Regions from separate parts of the Inediibacterium massiliense genome, predicted to be linked through region 2. Evidence: riboswitches for the same ligand, from Rfam matches in the RefSeq annotation. Region 2 holds a riboswitch; the other holds the start of a gene.

The links. A riboswitch is a leader RNA that binds a small molecule or an ion and turns the genes downstream of it on or off. The one in region 2 is predicted to bind cobalamin.
Region 1: another riboswitch for cobalamin. It lies ahead of BN2409_RS09795 (FecCD family ABC transporter permease); the one in region 2 lies ahead of BN2409_RS03490 (Ig-like domain-containing protein).

Annotation. Positions count from the first base shown of each region.
Region 1 covers NZ_LN876587.1:256,441-262,221, reverse strand. The annotation lists gene BN2409_RS17715 (sirohydrochlorin cobaltochelatase) at 1-533, opposite strand, end outside; gene BN2409_RS09800 (ABC transporter ATP-binding protein) at 567-1,328, opposite strand; gene BN2409_RS09795 (FecCD family ABC transporter permease) at 1,340-2,398, opposite strand; cobalamin riboswitch at 2,519-2,695, opposite strand; gene BN2409_RS09790 (ABC transporter ATP-binding protein) at 2,859-3,707, shown strand; gene BN2409_RS09785 (ABC transporter permease) at 3,708-4,439, shown strand; gene BN2409_RS09780 (cobalt-factor II C(20)-methyltransferase) at 4,743-5,438, shown strand; gene BN2409_RS09775 (enoyl-ACP reductase FabI) at 5,491-5,781, opposite strand, start outside.
Region 2 covers NZ_LN876585.1:164,066-169,846, reverse strand. The annotation lists gene BN2409_RS03490 (Ig-like domain-containing protein) at 1-3,056, opposite strand, end outside; cobalamin riboswitch at 3,191-3,380, opposite strand; gene BN2409_RS03485 (S-layer homology domain-containing protein) at 3,555-5,781, opposite strand, start outside.

The DNA.
Region 1 (5,781 bases), on a different contig from region 2:
GCATGTCCTTCTTTGTTTTGTGGAAGTTGTTCTTTTAAACCGTCTACTGCTATTTTATAATCCTCTGGAGTATATAAAATAGGTTTTCCAAGTGCTAGTTTTTTGAAAGTTCCATCATTAAATTTAGAAACTTCATCTACAATATCATTAAATTCTTCTCCTGCAATGACATGTAATGGTTGTACGATTACTTCTTCAAAACCATCTTTTTTCATTTTTTCAAGACCTTGTGCTAAAGTATCTACTTCTATTTTATCTCTTTCTTTTAATTTTTTGATAATAATATTAGATGTAAATGCTCTTCTTACTTCATAATCAGGAAAAGCCTTTTTTATTTTTTCTTCTACTGCATCAATAGTTACTTTTCTTGTGTCCTCATAGCTTGTTCCAAAGCTTGTAACTAAAATACCTTTTTTCACTTTATTACTCTCCTCTTTTGTTGTTTCTGTTGTAGTAGTTTTTCCACAGCCAGCAAAAACTCCTGCTACCATAAGTATTGCCATTAATAAACTTAAAATTTTAATTTTTTTCATATTCCCACTCCTTTACATATAATTTATTACTTTTTACATATTTGGAAGGACCACAAGTCCTTGTTCCCCAGTTTTTTTAACACATATTCCAAATAATTCTTTGATTAATTCAGGTTGAAAAACCTCCTTAGTCAACCCATATTCTACAACTTGTCCATTTTTAAGTGCCAATATATGATCACTAAAAAGATCTGTTAAATTCAAATCATGCATAATAGAAATTACTGTTAACCCCTTTTCTTTGATCATTTTCTTTAAAAGATTTAAAAACTTTATTGTATATTGAATATCCATATTAGAAAAAGCTTCATCTAAAAATAAAACTTTAGGTGTTTGAGCGAATGCTTTTGCCATCATCACTCTTTGTTTTTCTCCTCCACTTAAATGGGTGATGGGAATATGTGCAAACTGTAATGTTTGTGTACTCTCCATACTTTCATACACAATATCTAAATCTTCTTTTTTAAAATTTTTCATTCTTTCTTTAAAAGGGGTTCTTCCCATCATAACTATTTCCATACAAGTAAATGGAAATTTTATTTGTACATTTTGAGAAATGATAGCTATCTTTTGGCTTAATTCCTTTATATCATAATCTTTAATGTTTTTTTCTAAAAGAAAAATTTCTCCTTTATATTGGTCGAAATAACCATTCATTACATTCAAAAGGGTAGTTTTTCCAGAACCGTTTGGTCCAACAATTGTAGTCATTTTTCCTTTTTCAATATGAAAATCAATACCTTTTAAAACTTGTTTATTGTCATAGGAAAAAGATAAATTATTTATCTGATACATAACTATTCCCCCTATCTTAGGGATTTATTTCTCGTCATAAATATGTAGATAAAAAATGGTCCTCCTAATAAAGTAGTCAATACTCCAACAGGAATTTCCACATTCATAAGAGTTCTTGCACCCGTGTCTGCTAAAAGTAACAATTCTCCACCTAAAAGTGCGGACAAAGGAATCAAAATCCTATTATCTGATCCTACTATAAATCTTAACATATGAGGAACAATAAGTCCTACGAAACCAATCACACCACTTACAGATACACACACAGCAGTAATCAAAGATCCACAAATCAAAAATATTTTTTGAATTTTTTGAGTATCAATTCCTAATGCTTTTGCTTCCTTTTCACCTAAACACAAAAGATTTAAATCCTCTGAAAAATATATACATACCATCATACAAAATATAATAATTGGAACACTAATGATCACATGTTCCCAGTTTCTTGCAGCCAAGCTTCCCATAAGCCAATTGACAATAGCTGAAACATTTTCCCCTGCCATGCTTTTCAAAAGCTTAATTCCTGCAGATAAAATAGAACTTACAATAATCCCTGCAATAATTAAGTTGGTAGTACTTAAATAACCTTTTACTTTCGCAATGCTCATGACAATTCCTAGTGTTAAAAATGCTCCTATAAAAGCAAATACAGTTACAGAAACATGAAAAGAGTCTACAAATAAATTTAGATAAATTGCCATAGTAGCTCCAAAGGCTGCTCCTGAGGAAACCCCCATTGTATAAGAATCAGCTAATGGATTCATCAAAAGAGATTGAAAAACAACTCCAGAAACTGCCAAACCACTTCCTACTATGATAGCAATTAAAGCTCTTGGAATTCTTATATTCCACACAATTACTTCATAAGATTGTTCAATGTTTGTATACAGTTGCATATTTCCTGTGATTTTTCCAATAATAATTTTAACTACATCCATAGGATCTATAGATGCTTTTCCTAGATTAATCGAAAATAGAAAAGTACAAAATAATAAAATAATAAAAACAATGGCTACAACTTTTTCTTTATAACGTTTTTTTTGTAATATATGTATAAATTTATTTTCCATTTTTCCTCCAATCTTTCAGTTTTTTATGCATACAAAAAAGAGCTTTTGGAAAAGCTCTCGGATATACATAAAAATGGAATAACCATTTTCAAGCATATTCCACTTTCCCTCCGAAAGATGGATATTATTAAATATTAGGCAGGTCTCCTGGCTTAGCTTCATTTTACTTCTTTTCCTTCCCGGATTGATTCCAGTGGACACTCAAAGTTTCATCTGCTTTACAGTAGCGGGGGCTGCAGTGGCTTTTACCACTTTCTCTTTTCATTCTTTTTAGAAACCTAATATTAATTTATTCAGTTTTGATCATCTAAATTATACAGAATCATTTATGTTGTGTCAATGCGATTTGTCTTTTTTAATTGATATAAAATGTCATAAATTTATAATCTTATATTGATTAATTAATTTGATTCTGTTAGAGTTATAGGAGAATTTTATTCAAAGAAATGGGGCGAAGTCTGTGGACCACATCATTTCAATAAAAGATGTAACCAAAAAATATGAAAATTTTATTGCTGTGAATCATCTGAATCTAGATATTGAAAAGGGTAGTTTTTTAGGACTTTTAGGACCTAATGGAGCAGGAAAAACTACTTTAATCAAAATGCTTGTAGGTTTACTCAAGCCAAATAGTGGGAACATATACATTAAAAATCAAAAAATGTCTAGATCTAATTCCTTTTTAAAAAACACCATTGGAATTGTACCTCAGCATATTAATTTAGATAAAGAACTTTCTGTCAAAGAGAACCTTATCTTTGCTGCTAAGCTTTATAAATTAAAAGGAAAAGTAAGAGAAGAGAAAATAGAAAATCTTTTAGAGTTTTCTGATCTTAAAAATATCCAAAATAAAGCAGCTAAACATTTATCTGGAGGTATGCAAAGAAAACTAATGATTACAAAAGCTTTAATCAATGATCCTGAAATCTTATTTTTAGACGAACCTACTGTAGGAATTGATTTAAATACAAGAAGAAAAATATGGGACATGCTAAAGGGTATGAAAGATATGGGAAAAACGATTCTTCTGACTACTCATTATATTGAAGAAGCGGAATGTCTTTGTGATAAAATTGCTTTAATGGATCAAGGAAAAATATTTTATTGTAATACAAGTGAAAATTTAAAAGGAAACTTGGGCACTTTTACTGTAGAACATTTTAATGATCATAATATTACAGAATATAATTATTTTGATTCTTTAGACGAAGCAAAATTATATGCACATTCTCTTTGTGATGAATACATATTAAGAAATACAAATTTAGAAGATGTCTTTTATAATTTTACAAATAGGAAGGTAATATAGATGGAAATTTTGACAATACTATGGAGAGAGTTTGTTTTTTTTAAAAAAAGAGCCTTTAAAATTACTTCAGCTGCTGTCATAACCCCTCTTTTGTATCTTCTTGCATTTGGGTGGGGATTAGGCTCTAATGTGTCTATAGAAGGATTTAGCTATCTACATTATATTATTCCTGGTGTGATTGCTATGTCTACTATGCATACAAGCTTTAATGCCGTATCTTTAAGAATATCTGTAGCAAGACTGCATGAAAAAAGCTTTGAATATTATATGACTGCTCCTGTAAATATGTGTTTGCTTACTTTAGGATATGTACTTTCAGGAGCATTAAGAGGAATGTATGCAGGATTGATTATTTTAATCGTATCTTATATGTTTGGTGCTTATATTCATATCTCTTTTTCATTTTTATTTATATGTTTTCTAAATAGTATGTTATTTGCAGCTTTTGGATATTTTGCAGCCATGATCATTAATACTCACTATGATATGAATAGATTTACAAGTTTTATTATTACTCCTATGACTTTTTTATGTGGTACTTTCTTTTCTTTACAAAAAATGCCTCATATCATTAGAGGTTTTATTAATCTTCTTCCTCTTACCCATGCTATATCAGGTCTTAGAAATATAGCATTAAAAGGAGAGAGTAGTTTATTTTCTATCATGATTTTATCTTTATATTTTATAGTGTTTTACGCCTTAGGTGTTTATACAAGTTACAGAGAAATATAAAAAATTCGCATATTCCTTCGGAATTGCTCATGGCGCCAACGAAATTCTTTTATTTTATTCAGAATTTCCGTTGCTTAAAATTTGATGAAAATCTAACTTTCTAAAATTATCCACAATTTATTCATTTATATAATTTACTAAAGAATAAAAAGTCTTCTTTAGAAGATTTATAAGTCGACTTTTTTGAAATACATAACGAAAATTATAGACTGATCTATAAGCTTATTAAGTATATAATTTCCTATGTATTATAAATAATAGGAGGGGGGAAATGCAAATACTTAAATAGTATTTGCAAGCGATATGGCAAAATTTTATGGAATTGGTACAGGTCCTGGAGACAGCACATTAGTTACCATCAAAGCAGTAAAAACAATAGAAAAATTAGATCTTTTAGTTACACCAGAACCAAAAGAAGGAGGAGATAGTCTCGCTTTATCTATCGTAAAAGAATATATTCTTCCTACTACGGAAATTCGTCAAAGACATTTTCCTATGAATTTCAATGATGAAGAAAAAAATAAAGCTTGGCAAGAAATTGCTGATGAAATCGAAAAAGAAGTTAAAAATGGAAAAAATGTAGGATTTATTACTTTAGGTGATCCAATGCTTTATAGTACCTATGTATATATTTTGAATCTTTTAAAAGAAAATATAGAAATAGAAACGATTCCTGGAATTAGTGCTTTTTCTAATATTGCATCTAGTCAAAACTTTCCACTTGTCATGGATAGAGAAGCATTAGTCGTACTTCCTTGTACTGCTGATGAAGAAAAAATTGATTTTACTCTCCAACACTATAATTCTATTGTACTGATGAAAGTATATAAAAACTTTAAAGAAATTATTGAAAAACTAAAAAAATATAATTTAATTCAACATGCAATTTTAGTAAGCAATTCTTCTTTAGACAAAGAAGTGGTCTTTACAGATTTAGAAAATATTACACAAGAGCAAATTTCTTATTTCTCTACTATATTGATCAACAAAGAAAATTAACAATTAATATGCTCATAAAAAATGCAGGCTGATTACACTCAACCTGCATTTTTTAATATCCTAATATATTATATCCTCCATCTACATGAATAATTTCTCCTGTGATTCCACTACTTAAATGACTTGCTAAAAATACAGCTGTATTGGCTACTTCTTCTGTTGTTACCAATCTCTTTACAGGTACCTTTTCTTCAAATTCCTTTAACATCATATTAAAATCTCTAATTCCTTTTGCTGCTAATGTTTTAATAGGTCCTGCTGAAATCCCATTTACTCTTATATTATACATTCCTAAATCTGCTGCTAAATATTTGATACTCGCATCTAGTGAAGCTTTTGCAAC
Region 2 (5,781 bases):
AAATCTCCTGTAGGAGATACAAACTTACTTTTTAACATACTATCTAACATTGTTTTTTTATTTTTCATCCATACTTTATCATAAAGGGGATTGATACCATTAGCAATTAACCCTTGGATCACAGTTCCTGTTGTGATTGGACTATTTTTAAAATATCCTCCATTTGCATCAAATCCACCATCTTCATTTTGTTGTTTTTTGATATACTCTATCCACTCATTTATTTTTTCCTCAACCCCACCTATATCCTTATGCTTTGCCAATGCCGTTAAAGCCAACGCCTCTGATTTTATTTCTTCATATCCTGAAACATTCTCTTTATTAGATACATTCATTAAACATAACAATGCTTTTACAGCTTCTTCTTTATTGTAATCTGCATCTACCATATCTAGCGCCATAATACAACAAGCTAGTGTTTCAATGTTTTTAGAATCCATAGATTCATTAATAATGAACTGTCCCTTATTTTCACCATCTTTGATTTGATGTGCCCTTAATAGGTCTACATAATTCTTAAATGTATCTTTTTTAAATTCATCTTTTCTAGGATCTTGCCCACTTCCCCTAACCGCAATAATCATTCTTGCATATTGAAGAGCCGTAGGTCTTGAATATCTATATATCTTCTTTTGAATCATTTCTTTGTCCATTCCTGCTGTTATCGCTGCTGGAGCTGCTAAAAATTCATACTGATTATATTCTTTATAATAACCTTTTAAAAATTCTATTTCCTCTTTAACTCTTTGTTTTAAAACTTCATCAGATATTCCTGATTGGATCTGAATTATAATTTCATCTGATATTTCTTTATTATTTTCTAAATACGCCTTTATTTTTACAGTTCCTTCTGCTAAAGCTCTTATGACTCCATTTTCTACTGTTGCTTTTGTTAAATCACTGCTTTCCCATAAAACAACTGGATTTTTTATTTGATAATTTTGTTCATCATATACAATAGCTTTGATTTGTAATTGATCTCCTTCTGTTAATACAACCGACTCGTTACTTTTTATTTCTATTCTAGAAGGAGCTCCTTCTTTTACATATTTAATATTATGATACATAGAAGCCTGTGCCTTTAGATCTACCAAAGCCCCCATAGCTGCATTTGTTTGAATATCTGCTACGCTTCCATTAAATGAACTTTTAAATCTTTGTCCATCTCTACACATAAGCATTGCATCTACTAAATTATTTTGATTTTTATACTGATCTTGTATCCTCCAATATTCGTCTAAAGGACTCTCTCCTATTGCTATGATTCCCTGAATCACTGCACTTGTAATCAAACAGCTTTCTTGATTTGAAAAGGAAGTTTCTTCTTTTATTAATCCCGATTCACTTTGTGCACTTTTGAAAAACTTTTTTATACCATTAATGGCATCTACCGCACCATCTATATCTTTATGTTTTGAAAATGCAATCATTGCTTTTGCTGTTAACTCCATATCTGGATTTTCATATCTTTCAAAATAGAAATTTCCATTATCATCTTTTTTTATTTTATGTATTAAAGCTTTTACAGCTTTTTCTGAATCATATTTTGCATTAGTCATGTCTAAAGCAATAATAGCATAAACAAGTTTATCTTCTTTGTTTTCATCTATATCTTCATAAAAGACAAATGAATCATCAAGTATTTTTTCTATCTCTTTTTTGGGATCTTCATTCACTGCAATAAGAGTCATAATATTTTTTGAAGTATTTAAAAGGTCATATGTTCCTGCATCTGTTGGAAATATCCTTTTTGTATTGTTAATTTCCTCTATATCCATACCTGAATATCTTAGTGATAATGCCAATTCTCCTACATATTTGCTTAAAGTATATTCGGATCCATAAAAGGTTGGATTTTTATATCGTATTGTAAGCTCCTCTATAGCTTCTTGAATCTTTTCTTCTCTTGTTTTTGATTTTGTAACTTCCAATGTAATACTATTGCTTTCTATCATTTCTTTATCTGTACTTTGAGTCACAGCCTTAATGCTTACATCTCCCTCTTTTAGGGTATGTATTATATACTGTTCATCTATTGTTACAATATCTACAGGTTCTATACTCCATTTTATTTGTGGATTTTTTATTTCTTTTTTATTTTTATCTTTAGCTATAACATTTACTTTAATATTTCTTCCACATTCTATTTCTTTTATATCTTGATCTAAAGAAATATTTATATGATCTATCTCTCCAACTTCTTGAATAGGTTCATCCTCTACTACTGTAATTTCTATTTCCTTTGGCTCACAATTTTTACAGTCTTTGCTTTCTATTTTTATTTTTACTTTTCCAACACTGATTCCCGTTATATTTCCTGTATCTTCCTCCCATTGGCCTGCCTTGGCTGTTGCTATTTTTTCATCTTCACTGCTCCAGCTATATTTTGTATAACTTGGTACATCTCCATCTAAATCATCCCAGTACGTATCTTCATTTCCTTCATCATCTACTACCATTGCATATAAGCTTATTGTTTCTCCTACTTTTATTTCTGTTTTTTTTGGCTTACTTCTAAATGCTATGTGTCTTTCATATTTAGGTCTGTCATCAATTACTGTAATTTCTATTTCCTTTGCCTCACAATTTTTACAGTCTTTGCTTTCTATTTTTATTTTTACTTTTCCAGCACTGATTCCCGTTATATTTCCTGTATCTTCCTCCCATTGTTCTCCCTTGGCTATCGCTATCTTTTCATCTTCACTGCTCCAGCTATATTTTGTATAACTTGGTACATCTCCATCTAAATCATCCCAGTACGTATCTTCATTTCCTTCATCATCTACTACCATTGCATATAAGCTTATTGTTTCTCCTACTTTTATTTCTGTTTTTTTTGGTTCACTTCTAAAAGCTATATGCTTTTCATATTTGGATTGGTTATCAATTTCTTTTATACTTTCTCCTGCCCCTATTTCTTTTTGTTCAATTTTACTTTCTTGATCTTCTATGAACATATCTTCTTCATGATCTGTTTGTCCATATACAAAATCAAAGGGTATTCCACTACATAATAAAACAATCATCAATAAAACACTCATTACTCGTTTATTCATCTTAAATGCTCCTTTCTATACCTATTTTGTTTAATTATACAAAAATCCTTGACTTTCAAAGAAAGTCAAGGATTTTTTATAAATATCTTCATAAACATTTATATACCTTGCACTTTCCTTAACCCTAGAAGGAAGTATGCTAAAAAATTTAGATAGGTCTCCTGGCTTGTGGATTAACGCTTTCCTTTCCCTTCCCAAAATAAAATATATTTCAGTGGTATGTCAAAGAATTGCTCCCCACTTACAGTGGCTGGACCGCTTAGGATTTTCACCTAATTCCCTTTTTATCTTCTCAAAAGAAGAACCTAAATTAAAATACTATGTAGTTTAAATTATAATTATTACTAAAAAAGTATTAATATGTCGAATTCAGACATGTAATATTTTATATTATTTCTCATATTTTTTCAATACTGGATATTTTATTTGAAAATTTCTTATTTTATGACTATAGATATATAAAAACAAAAATGCCAGCATATGCTAGCGTTTTTTGTTTTATTGTATGGATTTATATAATTTGTAAAGCATAACAGCTGCTTGTGCTCTGTTTGCATTTTCTTTTGGCATAAAAGTACCATCTGGCATTCCACTAATAATAGATTCTTTTACACATAATGCTGCATTCTCATTTGCCCAAGAAGCTATATTTGCTTGATCAATAAATCTTTCTAATTCATTTATACTTGCTTTTTCTTTTCCTTTTTGAGTCAGTACCTTTCCAATAATTGTTGCCATTTCTTCTCTTGTAATTTTTCCATTTGGATCAAATATAGTTTTGCTTCTTCCACTAATGAGTCCATTTTTGTAAGCAGCTTTTACATATGGAGCATACCATTGATTTTCTTTTACATCTGTAAAGCTTAATTTTGTATCTTCTGTATCTAATTGAAGCATTTTTGTAATTAAAGTTGCAAATTCTGCTCTTGTAATAGATGCACTCGGGTCAAATAGCTCTTTACTTCTTCCATTGATGATACCTTTTTGAGCCATTTCTTCTATAGCTTCCTTTGCCCATTCATAATCTTTTAAATCATGAAATCCTATTTTTATTTCTTCTTTTTCTACTTTTTGAGCAAAATATTTGCTAAAATGACTTGTTTCAAAGGTAACCATCTTTGTATCTTGATCATATTGACCACCCATGTTTTCTATAGTTTCCTTATCCTTTAGATAAAATACTTGCACTACTTCTTCTTTTTTAACTTCTCCATTGTATAAAATAGCTACTTTTATTTTTTCTTTAAATTCTTTAATCGGTTTTTCCCCTAAATAAACTGTCAAATCTACTACTGTACTTTCTTTAGGTATAAAAGAATACAATGTATTTTTTTCTATTTCCTTTACATTCAATATAATATTGTCTTTTACTTCCTCAAATGTATTTTGTGTAAGGGTAAACACTGCTTTTTCTGTTTTCACAAGAACTTTTTCTATATTGTTTTCTTTTGCTATTTTTATTGTATTAGCTGGTAAAATGGTTTCTACTTCTTGTTTATTTATATTTGGCATTTGAAGAATCATCTTGCCTTCTATATTCTTAGCTTCTATATGATTTTTATTACATTTTTCTTCTAAGATTTTTACTGTATTTTCTATATCCTTAGCCAATTCCTTTACAGTATTTTCACCTACTACAATAGTTGCTTTTTCTTGTTCTATATTTGCTTTTTCAATTTTTTTTGTACTTGCTTTTTCCAAAGTCTTTTCCATAAGCTTTTGAGTATTTTCTATAATATCTTTTGCATTTTCCTTGCCTATTCCTTTAATTACTTTTCCATTTGCATCTATAAATTCACCTGCTAAAATAGTAACTTCTTTAGAATCATTTATTTTATCCATAAGCTTAATAGTATTTTCTATATTTTCTTTGACTACTTGATTGATTTCTTTTTGATTCTCTGATCTAGATATTTTTTCTGAAGCTTTTCCTAATATATTTACTATTTTTATATTTTCTTTGACTACTGTTTTTGCTCCTTCTTCACTTTTTACTTTTTCTATAGCCTTTTGTATAGACTTAGAAAAATCTTTCCCATAAAATACTAAATTTTTAACATCTTCCTCTGTTTTTATTTCTTCTACTTTTTTATTCAATTGCTCTGCAACATCACTAATGGCCTTTGTAATATCTTTTTCGTTTACATTTTTATCCTTGATCATATTTTGAATATGGTCTATTTGATTTTGCACTTTTTCATTTTTTTTGGAAGAAACACTGCCTCCTCCTCCAATATCTTGCCCAAGATCTACCGTATAGAGCCATTTAATTGTATCTCCATTATGTACTTGTACAACCCCTGCTCCTACATCTGGAAATTTTTCATTTATAGAAAACATCCATCCACTTTTTTTACCTTTATCAAATTCTCCTTGTCCATCTATGCTTGCAATATATCCTTCTCTATCTACATAACTTTTATTATTTTGTTCTAATATTCTTTTTGTAATACTTAATACTGTATCATTTTTTTTCATCTCTACTTCCGTATATGGCAATATAATTCCTTTGTATCCTTTTATATATATAGAAACCCTCTCTTTATTATTAGAATTATTATGATCTCCACCATTTACTAAATTTAAATCTACTTCTTGTTTATCTCCTTCAATATTAAACCTAGCTTTATATTTTTTATTTTTGTCCAATGAAAACGAAAATTTAAAATTCCCCTCTTGATCTGTTTTTCCTTGATTCATATAGTATTTTTGAGAATCATCAAAT